DNA from 2 places in the Brevibacillus sp. HB1.1 genome. Region 1 is predicted to be linked to the other one. Evidence: predicted binding sites of a transcription regulator. Region 1 holds the regulator's gene; the other holds the start of a gene.

Evidence for each region. Region 1 encodes LexA, which represses DNA repair genes until DNA is damaged. Its sites were predicted from a motif close to CGAACATATGTTCG; they were not measured.
Region 2: ruvC (crossover junction endodeoxyribonuclease RuvC) is a predicted target of LexA. The motif match lies at 4,634-4,647, and genes of this name have one in related genera.

Annotation. Positions count from the first base shown of each region.
Region 1 is NZ_JABMIV010000001.1:273,163-284,579, reverse strand. Features, by position in the region: gene HPY27_RS01210 (EamA family transporter) at 1-849, opposite strand, end outside; gene HPY27_RS01205 (ParB N-terminal domain-containing protein) at 868-1,632, opposite strand; gene HPY27_RS01200 (response regulator transcription factor) at 1,858-2,541, shown strand; gene HPY27_RS01195 (sensor histidine kinase) at 2,544-3,926, shown strand; gene HPY27_RS01190 (DUF4269 domain-containing protein) at 4,466-5,041, opposite strand; gene HPY27_RS01185 (DUF456 domain-containing protein) at 5,150-5,635, shown strand; gene lexA (transcriptional repressor LexA) at 5,686-6,309, opposite strand; gene yneA (cell division suppressor protein YneA) at 6,472-6,807, shown strand; gene HPY27_RS01170 (DUF896 domain-containing protein) at 6,884-7,081, shown strand; gene crcB (fluoride efflux transporter CrcB) at 7,177-7,542, shown strand; gene HPY27_RS01160 (HelD family protein) at 7,581-9,830, shown strand; gene HPY27_RS01155 (HesB/IscA family protein) at 9,894-10,196, opposite strand; gene ltaE (low-specificity L-threonine aldolase) at 10,321-11,346, shown strand.
Region 2 is NZ_JABMIV010000008.1:200,650-212,066, reverse strand. Features, by position in the region: gene HPY27_RS20740 (phosphotransferase) at 1-213, shown strand, start outside; gene HPY27_RS20735 (bifunctional 2',3'-cyclic-nucleotide 2'-phosphodiesterase/3'-nucleotidase) at 269-2,257, opposite strand; gene HPY27_RS20730 (BofC C-terminal domain-containing protein) at 2,475-3,047, shown strand; gene HPY27_RS20725 (hypothetical protein) at 3,134-4,222, opposite strand; gene HPY27_RS20720 (hypothetical protein) at 4,352-4,543, shown strand; gene ruvC (crossover junction endodeoxyribonuclease RuvC) at 4,707-5,207, shown strand; gene ruvA (Holliday junction branch migration protein RuvA) at 5,204-5,821, shown strand; gene ruvB (Holliday junction branch migration DNA helicase RuvB) at 5,826-6,824, shown strand; gene HPY27_RS20700 (DUF2905 domain-containing protein) at 6,821-7,039, shown strand; gene HPY27_RS20695 (SpoIID/LytB domain-containing protein) at 7,213-9,147, shown strand; gene queA (tRNA preQ1(34) S-adenosylmethionine ribosyltransferase-isomerase QueA) at 9,191-10,219, shown strand; gene tgt (tRNA guanosine(34) transglycosylase Tgt) at 10,337-11,417, shown strand, end outside.

The DNA.
Region 1 (11,417 bases):
AAGTCGCGTAAAAATCAAACCAACAAAGAGCAGAATGAGCGAAATCGTTTGCAGGAAAGAAAGTCGTTCTTTGTAAATCCAAATAGACAAAAGAGCAACTACTAAGCTATTGGTAGAAAAGATAGGAGAGACAATACTAGCGGGCCCATTTGCTACGGCGACCGCATAGATTTGCATACCAGCAAAGGAGAAGATGCCTGATCCAAGTCCCCAACGAACTCCTATTTGTTTGTGTGTTCTGGGCATCTCTACATGCTTCTTTCGTAGAATTTCTATTGAAAACAAGATAAATCCAAAGAAGTATCCGATCAACAAGATCATGGCATTGGGTAAATGCATTTCTTCCGTAACTTTCAGACCTCCATTACGGAGAAAGAAAAGAAACGTCGCACCAACGACAAGCAGATACCACTTCATGCTTCGGATACGAAGGTTTTCATCTGGATCAATAGGCAGGATCATGACGGCAAGAACGAGTAGCGTAACGCCGATCCATTGAGGAAGAGAAAGTGACTCTCCATAAAAAAGCAGTGAAAGTCCAATCGTGAAGATGACATTGCTATTGACCACTGGAGAAGTTAGACTAGCTGGCCCAATTTTTAAAGCATGCATAAATAAGAGATTCCCCGTGGATGTACCTACACCGATTATGAGTCCGGCAAGGAGAACCTGGAGTGTGAACATCCAACCGTCTGTATATTGAACCCAAGCAAAAAAACAGAGAGTACCCGTCAAATACAATCCCCAAAGTAAATGTACGGTAGAACCTCGGTTGGCTGAACAAACTTTCATCATAAAACTTCCAAGCCCAAAGGTAATCGAACTGAATAATGCGAGCATATACCACATCGGATTTACCTCTTTTACTTAAGCTTCACAAAGATAAATGCTTTCCGAATATAGACGTAGTTTATTGGCTTTCTTTTCTGAAAAACGGTTCCACTCATCCTTACTTATTGGCGAGGTTAGAAGCGTGAGTGGAATTTGCAAATTAAGCACTCGTTCTTGAACAATACAACGTGTCACTCCAGCAGGAACTTCTTTACCCGCTAACACAATTTCTTTCACTTCGTCCAAGGTGAGAGTGGGGTATCGGAATAGAACATGGTTGGATTCTGGGAAAACGTATCTGCCGTGCGGTAAACGAATGACTGATTGATTCTGGGTATAAATCTCTACAATTTGGTGCCAGGCTTGTAACCGAATCCAATGATTCACATAATTTTCGTGGGGATAAATCCAAAATTGGGTGTAATTCGGATAAACTACTTCCGCAATAGGGGGTTCTTTCCGGAGCTTCCTCACCCATTGGAGGGTTGGCAACTGTTGTAAAGTATCCATCCACAGGCCAAGTGGCAAGAGATGTTCCCATGCGTTGAAAGAAATTTCCGATGCTTCCACGACCTGAACAGGGATCTTCATGCATCCTAGTTGGCGTAATGATTGCGTCCGATGGGCTCCGTCTAAAATCAAATATCGACCTTCCATAAGAGGGGTAACTATGATCGGATGACGCAAGACTCCTTCTTCAAGAATAGACTGGCATGTTCGGTTCAATCGCGCTGGTTCTACTCGTTCTTGAAAGGCAAGTTGGTTTACATCTACTAATCGAAGCCGAGAGAGAATTTCCACGTTTTTTCCTCCTTGATTCATGATTCAACAGATAATAACCATGTTGATTGACTTTTTATAATGCACCGGGGATTTCTGTATCTTAGCTAAAAGATATGGAGAAAATTAGGATTTTTATTGGAGAATTGGTTAACTATCACCATAAAAAGGTTCTGCTACATAATTTATCCATAATTTCCATTTATGATAGTCACCAAGGTTCATATCTATCAAAGAGAGGGTTGTATGATGGACACTTCGATATTAATCGTCGATGATGAAGAGACCATGCTCGATTTGCTAAGTATGATATTAGAGGAGGATTTCTCTGTCTCCACAGCCAGCGACGGAACAATGGCGCTTCAGTTACTTCACAATGAAGCATTTCATCTTTGTTTGTTGGACATCATGATGCCTTGGACAGACGGTTTTGATGTACTCAAAGAATTAAGACGTACAGGCGATAAAACTCCCGTGATTTTGATCAGTGCTCGAGGCGAACTGGAGGATCGGGTAGTAGGATTGGAACTAGGCGCGGATGATTATATAACGAAGCCATTTGAACCGGCAGAAGTATCGGCGCGTGTGAAAACGGTACTACGCCGGACAAGAAAGGGGCAAGAAATACAGGAGATTAAGCAATCAGGAATTCAGATTCGTCTCTTAGCAAGAGAAGTATGGGTTCATGGAAAGAAGATGAAGGTTACCCCGATTGAATTTGAAGTGCTAACCACTCTCATTCAATATCCGAATCAAGTCTTTCCCAGAGAACAACTGTTAGCCAAGGTATGGAACTACTCGTTCAATGGAGATTTTAGGACAGTGGACTCTCATATTAAAAACTTACGTATAAAACTGCGGGAAGCTGGCTTTCAAGGAGAAGGCATTCAAACAGTGTGGGGCTATGGATATAAATGGGGAGTTCAATAACGATGCATCGAGTGGCGACCAAGCTGTTAATCACCATTTTAGGTATCATGATTCTAGGGCTTGTGCTATTGGGAACCATCAGCTACCAAATTATAACTCTTCACTATCAATCCTATACGGAGCTAGCACTTGCTCAACATGCATCGACTTTTGCTCAAATGTTAAGCGTAGACTTCAATAGAAAAACTCTTCAGCATATCGGCGAAATGGAGGAAAAGTCTTCTTCTACTGTTCTTGTCTTTTCTCCCAAAGGAGAATTGCTTATTGATTCCAAACGATTACCTGATTCATTGTTTAATTTTGTTCAAAATTGGATTCAGGGAAGTCCGAATCAAAAAGCGATTCAAACGGTTTTTGAACCAGATCGTCTCATTTTAGCAAAAAGTCCCATTCAACGAGGACAAAATCTATTAGGAACGGTAGTTGTTATAACGAAACCAACTTGGCTGAAAGATACATTACAGTCTCTTCAGACAATGTTATTGCTTGCTGGCTTGGGTTCTTTACTAATCACGAGTGGGTTTGGCTTACTATTATCCAGATATATTGTAAGACCGATTGTAAACGTTATCAATGCAATTAGGCATCTCGATGAGGGTAATTATGATGTAAGAGTTGTTTTAGAAGGTAAAGACGAACTCTCTTTACTCACTCGTCAAGTAAACCAGCTCGCCAAAAGCTTGTCTTATTATCGGTCGTCCCGTCGAGAATTCCTATCTCATGTAGCTCATGAATTACGTACTCCCCTTACATATGTGAAAGGATATGCAACCCTCCTTCAGAATTCAGAAATGACGCCAAATCGCGCAAGTAAGTTAATTTCGATCATCCGGGATCAATCTGATCGGCTCGAACAAGTAGTCAACGATTTGATGACACTGAGTCGATTGGATGAAGGTAAAATTACATTAAGAAAAGAACGGGTCGCTATTCGAAGTTTATTAGAAAGAATAATCGAGGAAATGACACCACGTGCTGAAGAATTGGGAGTGAAGTTATCTCTTACAATTTGTCCTCCTGTGTACTTTTGGGTGGACCCGCAGCGGTTTCACCAAATTTTAATGAACTTAATAGATAATGCGATTCGTTATTCTCAGGGTGAAGGAACGGTTTTGATCAGTGTAACGAAAATGCTCAGAGAATCCGTAATTGAAGTAAAGGATGAGGGAATTGGAATCTCCGAGAAAGAATTAGAACTAATATGGGAGCGGTTCTATCGGGTGGAGAAATCCAGATCACGTCATACTGGAGGAAGTGGCCTTGGTTTGTCAATTGTTAAGCATTTAGTGGATTTACATGGCGGGAAAATTCAAGTACAAAGCAGCCCAAATCGGGGAACCTCATTTCGATTACATTTCCCCAATCGTAGATCAGGGAGTGAATAACCATGCGAAAAGGGGAAGGTGTCTTTTCTATAAAAAATAACCGAAAAGCCTACCGTGAGATGGAAACCCGTCTAGGTTTTTGTGCATATAACCAGTATCATTATTACATCCAGTTTACCTGCTAAGCCCTCAATCATGTTCGGCTTGTATCTGAAAACAAGAATAATAATGAAATAAGCTTCTCTCATATGGGAGAGAAGCTTATTTCATCTTTCATTACCTTGATATGACACTTGTTAGAACAGTGATTTTAAACTATTGTCCTTTGATAGTAATATCCCACATCACTGCATTTAATGGTAAGTTCATTTGCTCCGTTTAAAGGGGTTTGAAAAGAGGTAGCCTTCCAATGCCTCAGTTACATATTTTATTTTCCACATATGAACGACCATTAAAGCGTTGACAAGGTTTTAAGTATATAGGTTAAAAGCGCGTTGCGAGACATGAAACGAAAAAGCCCGCATTCAAAAAGCTTTTCGCCCGAAAGCGATGCATCCTTCCTGCTTTCAAGCAGCAGAGATTGGCTCTTTGCTCGAAGATTAATCCTTTCGCAGCAGCTGAACTCTTTGTCGTAATTCCTGGTCTGTTAACGGCTCCAATTGCAACAAAGCCTCGTATGGATCATCACCTGGGATATGAAAGTATCGAGCAAATGCAGGCTCTGTCTTGATGCCGCTTTGCTTCAGAGTCCTGATCTGTTTATACGCATCCAAGCCTCCTATGACTAACAATCGTGCTTCGATGTCCATATGACGATAGGCGTTTTGCTTTTCGACAGCTACCGGTTGAGCAAACAATTCAAACCAAAAGCCAGCTGTGAAAAACGAGATAACGCACGTGGGCGTACTATTCACATCTGAGTGTGTCACTTCAAATCCGGGCAAACAGCCAAATGCTGTACGAACAGCCTGCTCAAACTGCTCCAGATCATGACTCTCGCAAATAATATCCAGATCGCTTTGCACAACATCAATGTCCAATGGGATGGTTCCGGCAAGCACTGGATGGTAATCGGATAGTACTTCCATGATGTGCGTCTGTTGAATCGCTTCCCACGCTGCTTTTTGGCGAATCGTCCCTCTGCCCAAGTAGGAGAGATCATGCCAATTTCTCATGAGACTACCTCCATGTCTGCTTTCTTTTAAAAAAGTTTAGACAAAAGTGAATAAGTACGCAACGAAATCGATAATCACTCGTATACCTAAATGAAGGGAGTGTAGTAGATGGAAATATTTTTGTGGGTAGTGGTTGTGTTATTGTTCTTGCTAAGCATCGCAGGAATTTTCTTACCCGTTTTACCTGATACGATATTACTGTGGGCGGGCTTTTTGCTCTATCACTTTTTCATTGCAGATCCGGGAGCGGGATTGCCGGCATCCTTTTGGTGGGGAATGGTCGTTCTAAGCATTCTGCTTTACGGTGCTGACTTGCTGACGAATATGTACTTCGTGAAAAGGTATGGAGGGTCCAAATGGTCGTCCATTGCTGCTGCGGTCGGTATTATCCTCGGGATTTTCGTTTTCCCACCGTTTGGTATGCTGATCTTACCGTTCGTATTCGTCGTTCTCGTAGAGTTGATGGTGCAGAAGCAGTCGATGGAGAGAGCAGTGAAAGCGGGCGTAGGCTCACTGATCGGATTTTTAGGTAGTGCAGTCGTAAAAGTCATCTTGCAAGTTACGATGATCATCTGGTTTTTTATCGCCAGATAATAGACAGAAAACAAAAAGGACAGCCTCGGCTGTCCTTTTTTACGTGGGAACTAGTGAATGAGTCGATAAACACCGATGACTTTACCGAGAATAGTGACATGCTCCAGGATGATCGGTTCCATCGTGGCATTTTCCGGTTGGAGACGGAAGTGATTCTTTTCTTTGAAAAATCTTTTAACGGTCGCTTCGTCTTCTTCTGTCATGGCTACGACAATATCACCATTGTTGGCTACGTGCTGTTGGCGAACAATGACGTAGTCTCCGTCGAGAATTCCGGCATCAATCATACTGTTCCCGGAGACGCGCAGCATATAGACCTTGTCAGAAGTCACGATATTGTCTGGAAGCGGGAAGTACTCTTCTACATCCTCAATGGCAGTAATCGGTTGTCCAGCGGTTACTTTTCCGATTACTGGCACACGGACGACAGAGTCTTCGAAATTGTCTTGAAAACGATCTTCATCTGATAGCAATTCGATGGCACGAGGTTTGGTAGGATCTCGACGAATGAGGCCTTTTTTCTCTAAGCGTGCCAAATGCCCATGTACTGTTGAGCTGGAAGCTAGTCCAACAGCCTCCCCAATTTCACGTACAGATGGCGGATATCCTTTATCACGAACTTCCTTTCGTATGAACTCGATGATGGCTTGTTGTCTACTCGATAATTTTGACATAGAAAGACACCCCTGATTTCTCGAACATATTTTCCTATATTATACCATGGGAGCTTGCGTTCGACAAACATAAGTTCGATTATTTGTTGACATGAACATATGTTCTCATTTATTATGAGGCTACAAGTGATCAGAACGTATGTTTGTGAGGAGGCCATTATTATGAATTCATTGACAGTACGTAATCGTTTCGAGAAAAAAGAAGAACGTCGTGTTCGTTTTGGTATCACGAGAGGACAAGCTCTCTTGTTTCTTATTACATTTACTCTCTTTTTTTACCTGTTAACCGAACTAGTGTTTGCTTCTTCGCCAATGGAGGAGCCACAAGGCATAGAAGTAACCGTACAATCTGGAGATAGCCTATGGTCGTTAGCTGTTCAATACAATACAGATCAGATGGATGTTCGGGACTATATAATAGAAATTAAGGATGCGAACGGTTTAGAGAGCAACAGGATTTACCCAGGTCAGACTCTCATCCTTCCTGATACTCCGTAAGTGTTCGGCTGTCTTGCGGGATCATTCGAATGTGGTATAATGAAGCGGCACTACTACAGAGTGGGAGGAACCAGCAGTGGTATCTGACGCAGAAATTAAACGCATCAACGAATTGGTCAAAAAATCGCGCGAAGAAGGTTTGACCGAAGAGGAAAAGCTCGAACAAAAAGCATTGCGCCAAAAGTACATTGACGCCGTTAAGCTTTCATTGAGAGCAAATTTGGATTCCATCCGTTATGTGGAAGACCTTGAAGAAAATAAGCCAAAACAGTAAGATAACAATTACTGATACGACAGACATCCTCGCTTGACGCTAGGGTGTCTTTTTCTGTGACATACATAAGCTGTGATAGCCAGGGAGGGAAAGCGATGGCGTGGATAGCTGTGGCGGTTGGAGGAGCAGTTGGCTCTCTTTTGCGCTACCTATTGTCTTTGCTCGCGAATCAGCCGGGATGGCCGTGGGGAACCTGGATCGCCAATGTTTGTGGATCTTTGATCATCGGCATCTTGTTCGTGCTGGGGAAAGAACGTGGCTTTTTATCTCCGACACTCTACCTCTTATTTGCAACGGGGGTCATGGGAGGATTTACGACTTTCTCAAGCTTCTCCTTGGAAGTAGTCTCTTTTTGGGGAGAAGGCCACCTGTTACGTGGCACTTTGTACGCTCTGCTTAGTTTGGGAGTCGGTCTACTTTCTTGTGCGGTTGGAATATGGTTGGCCAGGCAATGGTCCTGAGTCGTTCAATGACACGATACATGTGAGGGGGAATGAATGTGAGTACACAGCATCGTGATTATGAATGGGAACAAAAAAAGCTGGATGAAACAATTTCAGCGATCGACGAAGAAATGGAGCAGCTTCGCAATGATATTCGCGAGGCAACAGATGATTATGTCAAACAGGTCGTTAACTATAAAAAGGCTAAGGAATTGAGCTACCTGGAAGATCAGGGTCGAGAGAAGCCTTATTTCGGCAGAGTGGATTTCTTGAAAGATGAAATCTACGAGCTGGATGAGGTCTACATAGGAAAACGGGGAATTGTACGCAGCGATACGTTTGATTCTGTCGTCGTGGATTGGCGCGCGCCTATCGCCAGTCTTTATTATTCCGGTGAGAGCAAAGAAGCGTTTTACCGGATGGGACGCGAGATCGTGCGTGGTGAAGTTCGACTAAAGCGTAATTTTGCGATCGAAGACGGAAAGATCGTCGGCATCTATGATGGAGCGGTAAAAGAAACGATTAACCGCGAGATGGGGCATCCCGACGAATTTTTGCAAGAGGGCTTCATTGATGAATTTTTGGCAGCCAATCTGAATCAGGCGAACGATAGTAGGCTAAAAGACATCGTCGCTACGATTCAATCCGAGCAGAATGATATTATCCGGGCGGAAAAAGAACGGCCCATTGTTGTGCAAGGAGTAGCGGGGAGCGGAAAAACAACCATTGCTCTGCACCGACTCTCCTATTTGATTTATAACTACCAGGATTCCATGATGTCCAAAAAGTTCATGGTGTTTGCACCTAACCGGATGTTTCTTACCTATATATCCGAGGTTTTGCCTGAGCTGGGAGTCGATGATGTTCAACAGTCTACTTTTGTAGATTGGGCAGCGCGTCTTGTGAAGCCTCTGCTGCCAAAAGGATGGAGAATCGTGAGTCCTGATAAGCCTCTTCAATTGTTCTTCGAAGAGGGGCAGGATGAGCGCCAGCAAGAAATGACACGAAACAGGCTTCGCTTTAAAGGATCGCTCGCTTGTCGGGAGGCGCTGGAGCAATACATTCGGTATATCGTCGAAACAAGAATTCCTTTCAAGAAGCTCAGCTTTTTATACAACAAAACGAAGCAAGTATTTTCGATTCCGGGTGATTTTATTCGCCAATGCTTCTTGGAGCAATTCGCCACTATGCCGTATCATCGACGGGTAGAAGCGCTTCGCAAGCATTTGAAACAAGAAATGAACAAGCAATTGTTTGCCCATTTGCGAGAGCGAAAAGTCGATTTGGACAAAGAAGGCTTGTACAAATTCGAGAAAATGCTGGAGCAGATATTAGATACGTACCTGACTTCATTTCCGAGACTGGAAATCTTCGCAGCTTATCGCGAGTTGATTGCTGACGAGGAATTGCTGCGCAAGCTCGTACCTGCTGACATTTCAGACGAAATTGTGCGTGATGTGACTCAGTCTAGCGCTGCATTGTTTGCAGAGGAGAGATTGGAGCCGGAAGATATCGCGGCATTGCTATACTTGCAGCATATTGTTGAAGGAATGAATAAGGCAGAGCATTTTGATCATACGGTCGTGGATGAAGCACAAGACTTGAGTGCGCTAGAAATAGCCGTCATTGCATTGGCAACTAAGCGAAACTCGCTAACGATCGTGGGAGATATTGCGCAAGGTATTCATAGCTACCGGGGGATTCATGCCTGGGAAGAGTTGACGAAGGGGATTTTTGCACAGCTGTTTCCTTCCTATTATACGTTGTCGCAAAGCTATCGTTCGACTATTGAGATTATGCGTTGTGCCAATGAAGTGTTGAGGCAAATTGAATTGCCCGAGACAGTATTGGCAAAACCGGTTTTGCGACATGGTGAAAAACCAATCATGGTCAAGGCTCGCTCACGAGCCCAACTGTGGGAGGACATCTCTTCGCGTGTGGTTGCCTACCAGTCGGAAGGCTTCAAAACGATTGCGATCGTAGCGAAAACCATTCAAGCGAGTAAAAAAGCACATAAAGGCCTGCAAGACAAAATAGCTGATCTAACCCTGTTAGGAACAAAAGATAACCAATTTCCGGGTGGCGTAACCATCATGCCTGCTTTCTTAACAAAAGGCTTGCAGTTTGATGTGGTCATTCTACTGGATGTAGACGCCTATCAAAATAATGAATGGGACGCAAAACTGTTGTATGTCGCGATGACACGTCCTGTCCATCGCCTTGTTATGACGCAGGTTGATGACGTATCTTCCCCGTTGCTGAAAGATTTACCGACAGCGCTGTTTAGCATGTCTACTGACGAATAAGATTCTCATCATCAAAGAAAACCCTCTGCCTGTAAAAAAGCAGAGGGTTTATCTGTATCATGCTTAGTGGTCGCCTGTGTTACCTTTGGAAGGGTTGGTAATTACAAAACCTTCTTGTGGCAAGAAAAGGTAATCAATGATGATGCCATCCAGCAATGGCTCATCCTTTTTCACGATCACATCGATCTCTTTGTCGGTCGAGATCACAACATCTTCTTCTGTTGGCTTGTCCAGAGCGAGTCCGTAGTGTGCATGATCACCGTGAGAGTGAGTAATATAAACGCGCAGTTTCAATTCTTTGTCTTCTTCTGCCTCGATGATTGGAGCCAATTGCTTGGCAGCGTTACGAGTGATTTTTAGTTTCACAGGTCAAATCCCCTAACTGTATGTAAGTTACCCTTTCATCTTAGCAAGAGGGAAAACAGGATGCAATGTTGAAAGTGTTACGATATGTCTAGAGAATGACAATACGGTGGAAGGAGAGTCATCTATGAAAATCGATTTGCGCAGCGATACCGTTACGAAACCAACCGAGGAGATGCTTCGAGCGATGGTGGAAGCGGAGGTTGGTGATGATGTTTATAGAGAGGACCCAACTGTCAATCGTTTGGAAGCGATTGCGGCAGAAATACTCGGAAAGGAAGCTGCTCTGTTCGTAACAAGTGGAACGCAAGGCAATCAGGTCGCTGTTTTGACGCATTGTGTTAACGGAGACGAGGTCATTGCGGAAGCGGATTCGCACATTTTTTACTATGAGGGCGGCGCTATGTCGGCATTGGCTGGCGTACAAACAAGGACGCTGGTTGGAGAACGTGGTGCTCTACGTGCAGAAGATGTAGAGAGGGCGATTCGGGGCAACAATATCCATTTTCCTCGCACAAAATTGATCTGTCTCGAAAATACGCATAATCGCGCTGGCGGGGCGGTAATCTCTGTTGCGCAAATGAAGAGTGTCTATGATACAGCACAAAAACACGGTATTCCCGTTCATTTGGACGGTGCTCGTCTCTTCAATGCGGCTGTGGCTCAAGGTGTTGCAGTCAGTGAGCTAAGCGCTTTTGCCGATACCGTCCAGATTTGTTTGTCCAAAGGGCTGAGTGCTCCGGTGGGTTCCATTTTGGCTGGAGATCGTGCGTTTATCGAAGAGGCGAGATGGTGGAGAAAAAAAGTAGGAGGCGGGCTGCGTCAGGCAGGGTATTTGGCAGCACCAGGCATTATCGCTCTGACACAGATGGCCGAACGATTGGCAGAAGACCATGAAAGGGCACAGCAATTGGCAAAAGGCTTGCGCCAGCTATCGCTTCAGGTCGAGCAAGTCGAGACGAATATCGTGCTGGTGAATACAGACTCGATTGGGCAAACAGCTGTCGCCTTCTTGGAGCGTTTGGAGGAAAAAGGAGTGCTCGCTGTTGATTTTGACGAGTACGTCATTCGCTTTACGACGCATCGACACATTAGCGATCAACATATCAAGACCGTTGTGGAAGCAGTCGAGCAATTATTGGAAACGCTGTAATCGTTTCAACCACTTGTAGCCAGTCGAAGGGAAGACTGGCTTTTTTCTTTGTCGCAACAACGAATTCCAAA
Region 2 (11,417 bases), on a different contig from region 1:
ATATGGGCTGTTCATCAATTGCTTCGCTATCCGGATAATTTCTTGCGGGAGGTAACGGGCTTGTATAGTCAGCGCCCAGGCTACCACATGAAGGGCGTCATGCAGCTGATCCAAATGGAAGGCAAAGTGATGGCGAATCGCCAACGTTTTTTAAACGATGGAGAACGAATTTTCCAGCACTCTCCATGGGGGCATTACCATTTTGTCGGATAGTCGGATAAAACAAAACATCCCTCTCGAAAGAGGGATGTTTGTGTTGGTGACAAGCTTACTTGGAAGCAGGCTTGGACAGATCAATAGAGAATTTCGCAAACCCAGTTTCCAATACGTTGATGAACTTGATATTGGACAATTTTTCAGCGAATGGTTTCGCGTCAGGAGAAGAAGTGAATGTAACGTTCAGCTTCGCATTTACTGGAGCAAAAGACCAGTTGTTGTCTGCTGCTGGGTCGATATTTTTTTGGTTCAGGATGTAGTCGATTACGATTTGACGGTTTTCATCTGGAGAATCGATTACGATGTTTTTGCCATCCAGACCTGGGAACGCACCGCCGCCGCTTGCACGGTAGTTGTTCGTTACGACGATGAATTTGTCTTCAGGTTTTACTGGTTTGCCATTAAAAGACAGGTTTTTGATGCGGTTTGCATCTTTGCTTGCTACTTTTCCATCTACAGCGTATTTGGATGGCTGTGTAACATCGATTTGATAAGTAACACCGTCGATTACATCAAAGTTGTACGTTGGGAAAGACTCGTTGATGAGTGGTTGCTCATCCGTTTTCTTCAGATCGATTTGGTTGAACTGTCCAGCGGAACGCTCCAACCATTCTTTCACCGTAGCTCCATCGACCAGAACCGCTTTCAATGTGTTCGGGTAGATGTACAGGTCAGATACGTTTTTGATGGCGATTGTACCAGCTGGGATATTGGAGTAGTAGCTTACCCCGTTACGGCCGCCTGCTTTAAATGGTGCACCAGCAGACAGAACAGGAATGCCTTCGTATTCTGTACCCTTCACGTTTTTCTCAACGAACCATTTTTGTGCATTGGTTACGATTTGGATAGATGGATCATCTTGCACAAGTGCAAAGTAGCTGAAGATCGGGGAAGATGTTTTCCCTACAGCAGAACGAACCCATTCAACTGTTTTATCGTGATCTTCTTTTACTGCATCTACGATAGTTTTGTCTGCATCAGCCAAGGATGCTTTGTTCGCTTTGTCATAGATTGGAACTACTTTGGTAGCGGACTCAGCCACTTTCCATTTTCCATTTTCTTGTTTCAGCGTCAGGTCGATCACACCGAGGTGGTTACCCCAGAAGCCAGGCATAACGGCTGGTTTACCATTGATCGTTCCTTTTTCTGCATCAACGCCTGGAATCTTATCGAATCCAGGACCAGGGAATACAGAGTGGGAGTGTCCGAACAGGATCGCGTCGATACCATCTACTTTACTCAGCTGGTAGCTAGCATTCTCCAATTGAGGACCACCCTCGGTAGGGCCAATTCCGGAGTGAGGAACCGCGATGATGATGTCTGCACCTTTTTTCTTCATTTCAGGTACGAATTTGTTGGCAGTTTCCACGATGTCTTTCGCGATAACTTTTCCTTCCAAATTAGCCTTGTCCCATTGCATAATTTGTGGTGGAACAAAACCGATTACGCCTACTTTGAGTTTTACATCTTTGCCGTTCTCATCTTTAAATGTGCGCTCCAGGATTTCGTAAGGAGTGTACATGTTTTTGTCATTGTCAGGGTTTTTGTCCTTGTCGTCTACATACACGTTGGAGTTTATGTAAGGGAATTTTGCACCCTTCAAGCTGGTATCCAAGAACTCCAAACCAAAGTTGAACTCGTGGTTACCGATATTGGCAACATCATAGTCCATCAGGTTCATTGCTTTGTAAGCAGGGTGAGTGTCTCCAGCTTTCAACGGGTCGATTTTTGCCACGTAGTCGCCCAATGGGTTTCCTTGCAACAAGTCACCGTTGTCGATCAGGATGCTGTTTTTTGCTTCTTCTCTTGCTTTTTTGACCAGTGTCGCTGTTTTTGCGAGGCCAAACTCGTCTGTGTTTTTGTCTTGATAGTAGTCATAGTTAACGATGTTGGTGTGGATATCTGTCGTTTCCAACAGGCGGAGCTTCAGGACAGAATCTGTTTGTGCGCTTACAGGAGTAAGAGGAAAAGAGAGAGCGCCAACAACCAAAGAAGTGCTGAGGAGGAAAGCAGTCAGCATTTTTTTGTTCGTTTTTTTCATGTTTGAAATGACCTCCATAAGTTTACAATAATGCCAAGCAAAAATAGTTTATCATTAGAATAGGACGCTGGATAGATAGCTAGATGAAATAGTATATTAATTTTTTGTATTGACAAAAATAAAAAAATATAACGTCAATCCGCCATAGGTCGCGTATGCCCCTCTTTCTTTGTGGTAATGATAGGAAGAAAAGCCTATATAAAAGAAGGGGTTCTATGTGACAGAGAAAAAACAGTGGGTGGTTTACGCGACATGGGGTGCAGCATTAGCCACTGGCGTCGTAATCGGTATCCTGTTAGTAGGAAAGGACGGAAACGATTCGGGTCTTGCTCGTTTACTGAACCATTCAGGCAAAGCAGATGTAGTCGCGGGGACGTCGTACGAACTGGTTTTAGCTCGCCATTATTTGTGTGGGGTGCGAGACGAAGAACATGTGGCAGTTCGTACCAATCAACTGGCAGACGTCATGGGCAACTATAATGGATGGGAAATTGTACAAGCAGAACCTGTCAAGATGATCTTAATGAAACGCGAGCAGGATATAGCGCCAGCGTGCAAGGAGAATGGACATATCGGAATAGCGTCAGACGGCATGCTTGCCCTGTTTCATGGTCTGCCTGCTGAACAAGATGTCGTACAGACCTTTTATCGAATCGATACGGCAAAAATGGAAGCGAGTCTGCCAAAAGAGGAATGGGAGAATCTGAAACGAGGGATTCGCATTCGGAATCTGGCAGAGTATAACAGTGTATTGTCCACCTATGGCGAATACCAATGGAGTGGCCAATGAAAACGGGTGGACCTAAAAGAAATCCCTTTCGAGCCTTTCGTGTAACAAGCACGTATTGGACTGGAAAGGGATTTTTGTTTCAATTGCTATGGATTCAGTTCAACCGCAATGATTCGCCAGCGTTCCCCCGGGACTTCGCGGCGCAAAAGAAACTTCCATGTTCGTCGGAAATTACCGCCTTCCCGGGCGATGTACGTGAGCCGAACAGGAACCTCTATCAAGAGGGGGCCACGTTCATCTGACGGGATGACGATTTCTGACGTTCGCACAGATTCGATCGCGGACAGCCCTTCAGGAAGTGAGAATCCGTCCGTTGTCATTCGCATTGCATGGGTGTCGTGCTCATGCAACGCAGTGAGGAAATAACCGACCAGCTCTTCTGGAGACGCCCCTTTTATTGTAGTCGCAAGTGCTCCGGAGGCTTTTAGAATCATCATGCTGTGACTAGGATCGGGCTCTGTGCGTCGATGAGTGGAGCTGCCGAAAAAGTGGATGCAAAAATGCCCCGGGAATTCATTTCCTTTAATCGCGCCAGCGCCGTGAGGCATTCCGTGCATGGATGCTGCAAAATAAGTACCGTCTACCTCTACCAGAATGGCTCTGCGCTTCCACGACCATTTTCCCTGATAAATGTTCTTCATGATCTGTGTATCCTTGCGTGTCAACGGTTGGACATCGGCATGGCGACTACCTGCTCTGCGCTGGACATCAAAACGTTGTCCTGTCTCTAAATCAATCACGGTACCGAATTCCATCCGTTTCAACGTTTTTTTCACCTGTTCCCAGGGTATGGCATGTGCAAAATGGACTGCCTCAACGGACTTGACCATTTCTTCGATCCGCTGGCGAACATCGTTTGCCAAAACATAACGGCGGGGCATTTCTTTTTCATAAAGCTGTCCATCGTGATCATATACATACGTTCGTTTTTTTACGGTCAGTGTAGCTCGTATCCAGTGGGGGTTGTAGGAGGCGACTTCGGTAGTAGAGCCTAATAGCCGCTTCGTAAATTGCTTTTGATCACGGAAGGACATGGTCGTTTGGAAAGAGGACTCAGGTGAGACTGAAACGGTGACCGTGATGTCATTCTTGACCTTGGCAAATGCAGAGTGTGGCATTGACAGTGCGATTACGAAAAGGCATATACAAAAAATAAGGACTTTGCTTCGCAACAACCAACACCTCCACTGCTTATCGTTTCAATTAAATGTCTGGCTCATGTTGCGTAAATCTTGGTATCATAACGCCCTTGCGCTTACGCCATACTGATTTCATACGGTGATCGAAGGAGGAGTCTTTAGACCATGTCTACCATGCCTAGAGGTAGCTACAAAGACCAGTTCCATCAGCGTTTGTACGTTCAGTTGAACCAGGGGCACAACAAGCTCAATTACCAACAGATCAACAAGATCAAAGAGCACATGCAAAGTGGCGTGGACGAATATGCCCACTTGCAGCATGATGTGTCGGATTCACTCGGAATGAACAAACACTAACAGACACCGTATAACCCGTTCCTTTTATAAGGAGCGGGTTTTTTATAAGATTGTTCAAAAAGTCGACTTTTTGAACTCGGATATAAAATGGAAATACACGTTCGCTTTCTGGATGCTTTGTGTTACAGTAGAGAGTAGAATCTTTGCTCACGGAGAGTGGACTATGCGCATTTTAGGAATTGACCCTGGTATTGCGATTGTTGGCTTCGGGGTTGTGGATAAAGAGGGCAGCCAATTGCGTCCCGTCCAATATGGAAGCATCCAGACAGAAGCAGGATTGTCAGTACCGCTTAGATTGAAACAGATTTTTGAGGCAATGCAGAGCCTTCTGGAAACATATCGTCCCGATGAAATGTCGGTCGAAAAACTTTTCTTTAATAAAAATGTGACGACGGCTTTTACAGTTGGTCAAGCGCGAGGGGTTATTTTGCTTGCGGCAGAGCTGGCTGGTGTGCCGGTCTATGAATATACCCCGATGCAGGTCAAGCAAGCCGTGACTGGCTACGGGGGAGCAGAGAAGAAACAAATTCAGGAAATGACGAAGCTCCTATTGCGGTTAAAAGAAGTACCAAAGCCTGACGACGTGGCGGACGCATTGGGTATTGCGATTACGCACGCACAGTTTCGCGCGTTCATTTCCATTTCGGAAGGGGTCAAGAAATGATTGATTTTGTAGAAGGTACACTTAGTTATCTCGATTCGGAATACATAGTTATCGAAACGGGCGGAATTGGTTATCGACTGTTTTGCCCAAACCCGTACCAATTCGTTCGGTATGAAGGCAACAAAACCAAATTGTTTACCCACCACCATGTGCGGGAGGATGCCATTCTGCTGTACGGCTTCGCTACCCGTGACGAACGCGATTTGTTCCGTAAACTGCTTGATGTTAGCGGAATCGGGCCAAAGGGCGGATTGGCCATTCTGGCTGCAGCGACGCCTGAGCAGTTGGTGATGGCGGTTCAACAGGAGAATGTTACCTATTTGACGAAATTTCCGGGGATTGGGAAAAAGACTGCCCAGCGCATTATCCTTGATTTGAAGGATAAATTGGTAGGATACACACCATCTGCGATTTTGACTGTTGCAGCGGGTGATTTGACAGCAGGCGAGCAAGCTGTATCTGCACTGAACGAAGCGCTCGATGCATTGACCGCACTGGGTTACTCTGATGGTGAACTGCAAAAAATCAGAAACACGCTGTCTGAGAAATCAAAAGAGGGCGATGGTGTAGAAAAGCTCATCAAACAAGGGCTTGCGTTGCTCATGAGGGGGTAGGATTTTGGATTCTCGGATCATCACGACGCATATGAATTGGGAAGAAGATGCGGCGGAGCTGAGCCTCCGTCCTCGCTATTTAAACGAATACATCGGTCAACAACACGTAAAGGAAAACCTGAAAATTTTTATTGAAGCAGCGAAAATGCGAAAAGAGTCATTGGATCACGTACTGCTGTACGGTCCGCCTGGTCTAGGGAAGACGACCTTGTCGCAAATTATCGCAAATGAGCTGGGTGTGAACATCCGCACGACGTCAGGTCCGGCTATTGAGCGTCCGGGTGATTTGGCGGCGATTTTGACGAATTTGCAAGAAGGCGACGTCCTGTTTATCGACGAGATTCACAGGCTCAACCGAAGCGTCGAGGAAGTTTTGTATCCGGCTATGGAGGATTTTGCGCTGGACATCATTATCGGTAAGGGGCCAAGCGCTCGCAGTGTTCGTTTGGATTTGCCGCCCTTTACACTGGTTGGGGCCACGACGCGAGCTGGAATGCTGTCCGCGCCGCTTCGAGATCGCTTTGGGGTTGTAAATCGCCTGGAGTTTTATACAGTTCCGGAACTGACCTTTATCGTTTCGAGGGCAGCCGACATCTTGCAGGTCGTCATTCGAGAAGGCGGGGCAGAGGAGATTGCCAGACGTTCGCGTGGAACACCCCGGGTGGCAAACCGTTTGCTGAAGCGGGTTCGCGATTTTGCCCAAGTAAAAGGTGAAGGCGTCATTACGACAGAGATTGCCAAAGAAGCACTGGAAAGATTGCAAGTGGATGCCTGTGGTCTTGATCATATTGACCATAAACTGTTGCTAGCGATTATTGATCGCTTTGACGGTGGACCGGTTGGGCTGGATACAATCGCAGCAACAATTGGAGAAGAGTCACAAACGGTGGAAGATGTTTGCGAGCCATATCTCATGCAGATCGGCTTTATGCAGCGGACGCCGCGGGGGCGTGTACTCACCCCGAGTGCGTACCAACACTTTGGTCGGGAGATGAAATCGTGAATCCTGTAGCCAAGCTACTTATTATTGGTGGTGCTGCTTTAATCGTAATCGGTCTTTTGTGGCAGGTAGGAGGCAGATTTTTGCCACTGGGGCGTTTGCCGGGAGATATCGTGGTAGAAAAGGAAAACGTCAAGTTCTACTTTCCGATTGTGACTTGTATTGTGATTAGCATCGTCCTGTCTCTTGGCATGTATTTATTCCGGCTGTTTAAATAGGCAAGTGTGAAGGCCATCGGAGCTCATTGTTCCGGTGGTCTTTTTGCATGCGGGTGTTTGGTCCCATTTTACGAAAAAGGCAGGAGATCAGCCTGCGATTGTCGAAAAACATGGGAAGACATGCCAATTTTTGACGAAATCAAGCTTAGACAAAATCAGGTGGAGAAAGGACAATGGACGACATGAGAAAGAAATGGATGGGGAAAGTCCTTTCGGTGGGCCTGCTATCAGTAGTTCTCGTAGGAGGACAAGTACCAGCGCAGGCTGCCGGCGACAATATCAGAGTTGCGCTATTTGTCGATACAGGACAAGGCTATCGGGGAGTAGTTCCTTCCGTTACGCTAACTGCTGAAAATGGAATGGGAGTCGTGCTCAATGGACCCGAGGGCAAGACAGATTTACCTGAATTAAAGGGAGATGCAGCTCGTTACCGGGTTGATGAATATCATTTGATCGTTGCCGAAACAGGTGACTGGAATCGCGCACAGCAGATTGCACAGCAAATGAGCCAACGAAAATACGAGGGCTCAATCCAGGTGACAAAACGTAACAGTCAGACCGTCTATCAGGTCGTAAGCGGAACGTATGACACGTATCAGGCTGCAGCCAATCAGGCAAAAACGGTTGCCCAAGCAATCGGGCAGAATCCGCTGGTAAAAGGTCCGCATCGACTCGAAGCGGGTAAATTCAAAAGCTTAAAGGAAGCGCAAGAATGGCAAGCGTCATTTGAAGCAGCCGGTATTCCTGCTTATCCCGTGATGGTATCAGATGGGGATAAAGTCAAATATGCGGTTTGGATCGGAGACGAGGTTAGTCCTGATGCTGTGAAAGAATTGAAACGAAGAGCAAACGCCGCATTTCCTTCTTTCTCCTATCAGGAGCCAGCCAGCCAATCTTATGTTATATTGAAGCAGGATGTATACGGATCACCAGATGAAATGATTTGGAAATATGTATTCTCCCCTCAAGTAAAGCTGACAGTTGAAGCGAATAAAGCAGGCGATGAATCGGTGATTGGCGTTGTAGAACGAGAGCAGCGCACATATCGCGGCGAGATGGAGCTGTCGGAATACAATGGTCACTTGACGCTAGTAAATGAGCTTCCAATGGAAGAATATTTATATGGAGTCGTTGGCTCTGAGATGGCTCCAGGCTGGCCGGTGGAAGCTTTGAAAACACAGGCGGTCCTGTCGAGAACTCGTGCTGTGTGGCAAGGCAATAAGTATGAAGTTGCCAATGTGTCCGATACGGTTTTCGAACAGGCGTATTATGGCTATACAAAAGAGTCTGATGATGTACGTGAGGCTGTCGACGAGACAGAAGGCGAAATCATTTACTACCAAGGCAAACCAGCTGAGTCGCTCTTCTATTCCAATGCGGGCGGTATGACGGCGGACGGCACAGAAGTATGGGGCAATCCAGTTCCTTATTTGCGATCTGTCGAGAGTAAAGACACATATCCAATGGACAATGCGAGCGTATGGTATCGCGTGGCTTTAGCAGATGGATCGCTCGGCTATGTAAGAAATGATCTAGTCACCGAAACAGGCCAGAGCAATTCAGCGGGACAAAGAATAGCGGTCATTTCGACCGAGAATACCAATTTGCGCTCAGGTCCAAGCACAACAACTCATCGTGTGTTGTCGGTACTCCCTACTGGCGCAGAAGTAACAATCCTCTCAGAAGTAAAAGAAGAAAATGCGTATTCGTGGACGCGTGGACCGTTTACCTCTACAGAGGTTGCAGCCATGATCAATGCCGCGCATGACAAGAACAAAGCTCCACGCATTTCAGGGAACGTAACGAGCCTGAAAGTGACAGAACGCGGTCCATCTGGACGTGTGATCGCGATGGAAGCAAATGGGACGCCGATCGTCGTATCTTCACCGGATGCTTTCCGATCTGTTTTTCAACAAGGTGGCTCCTCTCTGCGCAGCACGAAGTTTGAAGTAGAAATGATCAATGGTTCGCAATTCATCTTCCGTGGTACTGGCTTTGGGCACGGACTTGGTGTTTCGCAATACGGAGCTCGTGCGATGGCAGAGGAAGGGTATGACTACAAAGATATCTTGCAACACTACTACCAGGATGTGACAATCGAAAAGTAAGTCGTTTGCCACAAGATCTACCGCAAAAAGGAGTAACGATTTCGTGGACGTGCAACAATTTGATTTTGATTTGCCGGAGCATTTGATTGCCCAGCACCCGTTAGAAGACCGAACATCATCGAGATTGCTCGTATTAGAGAAACAAACAGGTAATATCGTTCATCAGCAATTTACCAATTTAATCGATCACCTCCAGGCAGGGGATGTACTCGTCATGAATGACAGCCGCGTTTTACCTGCCAGATTGATTGGAGAAAAGGCGGAGACTGGTGCAAAAATAGAAATCCTTTTGTTGAAATCACTGGGGGATGATCGCTGGGAGACGCTGGTGAAGCCCGGGAAGCGGATGAAGCCGGGGACAGAAGTGGTTTTTGGTAACGGTCTATTGCGTTGTCTATGTGAAGACGTGACAGAGACGGGTGGACGAATCGTGCGCTTTTTGTACGAGGGTATCTTTTATGAGATTCTCGACCAATTAGGCTCAATGCCTTTGCCTCCGTATATTCACGCACAACTGGAGGACAGTGAGCGTTACCAGACAGTCTATGCGAAGGAGCGCGGCTCGGCAGCAGCTCCGACAGCCGGTCTCCATTTCACGAAGCCGTACTTGGAGCAAATCGCTGCCAAAGGCGTACAGCTGGCTTACGTGACCCTGCATGTGGGACTTGGGACTTTTCGCCCTGTATCAGCCGATTCCGTGGAAGAGCATGTCATGCACGCGGAGTACTATGAGATTCCCGAGGAAACAGTAAAGCTGGTGAATCAGGCAAAAGCAGAAGGTAGAAGAGTAATCGCTGTCGGGACGACATCATGCCGCACATTGGAGACAGTAGGGCGCGCGAATGGAGGAAAGCTGGTCGCAACCTCTGGTTGGACGGATATTTTCATTTATCCGGGCTACACGTTTTCCATTCTGGACGGGCTCCTGACGAATTTCCACTTGCCGAAGTCTACGCTGGTTATGTTAGTGAGTGCTTTGGCTGGAAAAGAAAATGTGATGCGTGCCTACAAAACGGCTGTGGAAGAGGAGTATCGCTTTTTCAGTTTTGGCGATGCGATGTTCATTTTATAAAAATGTGAACAACCCACCTGTATAAGTGTATACTTATTAGTCAGGTGGGTTTACTTCACCCAGAAGTTTTTCTATAATAGGTAAGACTTACATACATAGCTTGAGGAGTGCAAAGATTTGGCTGTACGCTACGAGTTAATCAAAACATGCAAGCAAACTGGTGCACGTCTCGGTAAGCTACATACCCCTCATGGGACGATTGACACCCCTGTCTTTATGCCTGTCGGTACACAAGCGACAGTAAAGACGATGAGCCCCGAGGAGTTAAAAGCACTTGGCGCGGGCATCATCCTCAGTAATACGTACCATTTGTTTCTTCGTCCAGGGCATGAAATTGTTCGCGAGGCGGGTGGATTGCACGGCTTCATGAATTGGGACCGTGCCATTCTGACTGATTCCGGCGGGTTTCAAGTATTTAGCCTTAGTAACCTCCGTAAGATCACGGAGGAAGGAGTATCCTTCCGTTCTCACCTAAACGGAGAAAAGCTGTTTATTGGTCCTGAAGAGGCTACACAGATTCAAAATGCGTTGGGTGCCGATATTTTCATGGCATTCGATGAGTGTGCTCCGTATCCTGCGGAGTACGATTACGTAAAAAAATCAATGGAGCGAACAACCCGCTGGGCAGAGCGTTGCCTGAAGGCACATACTCGTCCAAACGAACAAGCTTTGTTTGGAATCGTTCAGGGTGGCATGTTCAACGATTTGCGCGCACAAAGTGCACGCGATCTCGTTTCCATGGATTTCCCAGGATACGCGATCGGCGGTTTGAGTGTGGGAGAACCATTTCCTTTGATGTATGAAGTGCTGGAGCACACCGTTCCACTGCTTCCGACAAGCAAAGCCCGCTATTTGATGGGGGTTGGTTCACCAGATGCGCTTATCGACGGAGCGATCCGCGGCATCGACATGTTTGATTGTGTGTTGCCGACAAGAATTGCCCGCAATGGGACATGCATGACAAGCCAGGGAAGACTGGTCATCCGCAATGCAAAATACGCGCGCGACTTTACCCCGCTTGATCCAAATTGCGATTGCTACACCTGCAAAAATTACACCCGTGCTTACATCCGACACCTGGTCAAGTCGGAGGAAACTTTTGGCATCCGATTAACTACCTACCACAACTTGCATTTCTTGGTGAAGTTAATGGAACAGGTGCGTCAGGCGATTGCCGAAGACCGCTTGCAAGATTTCC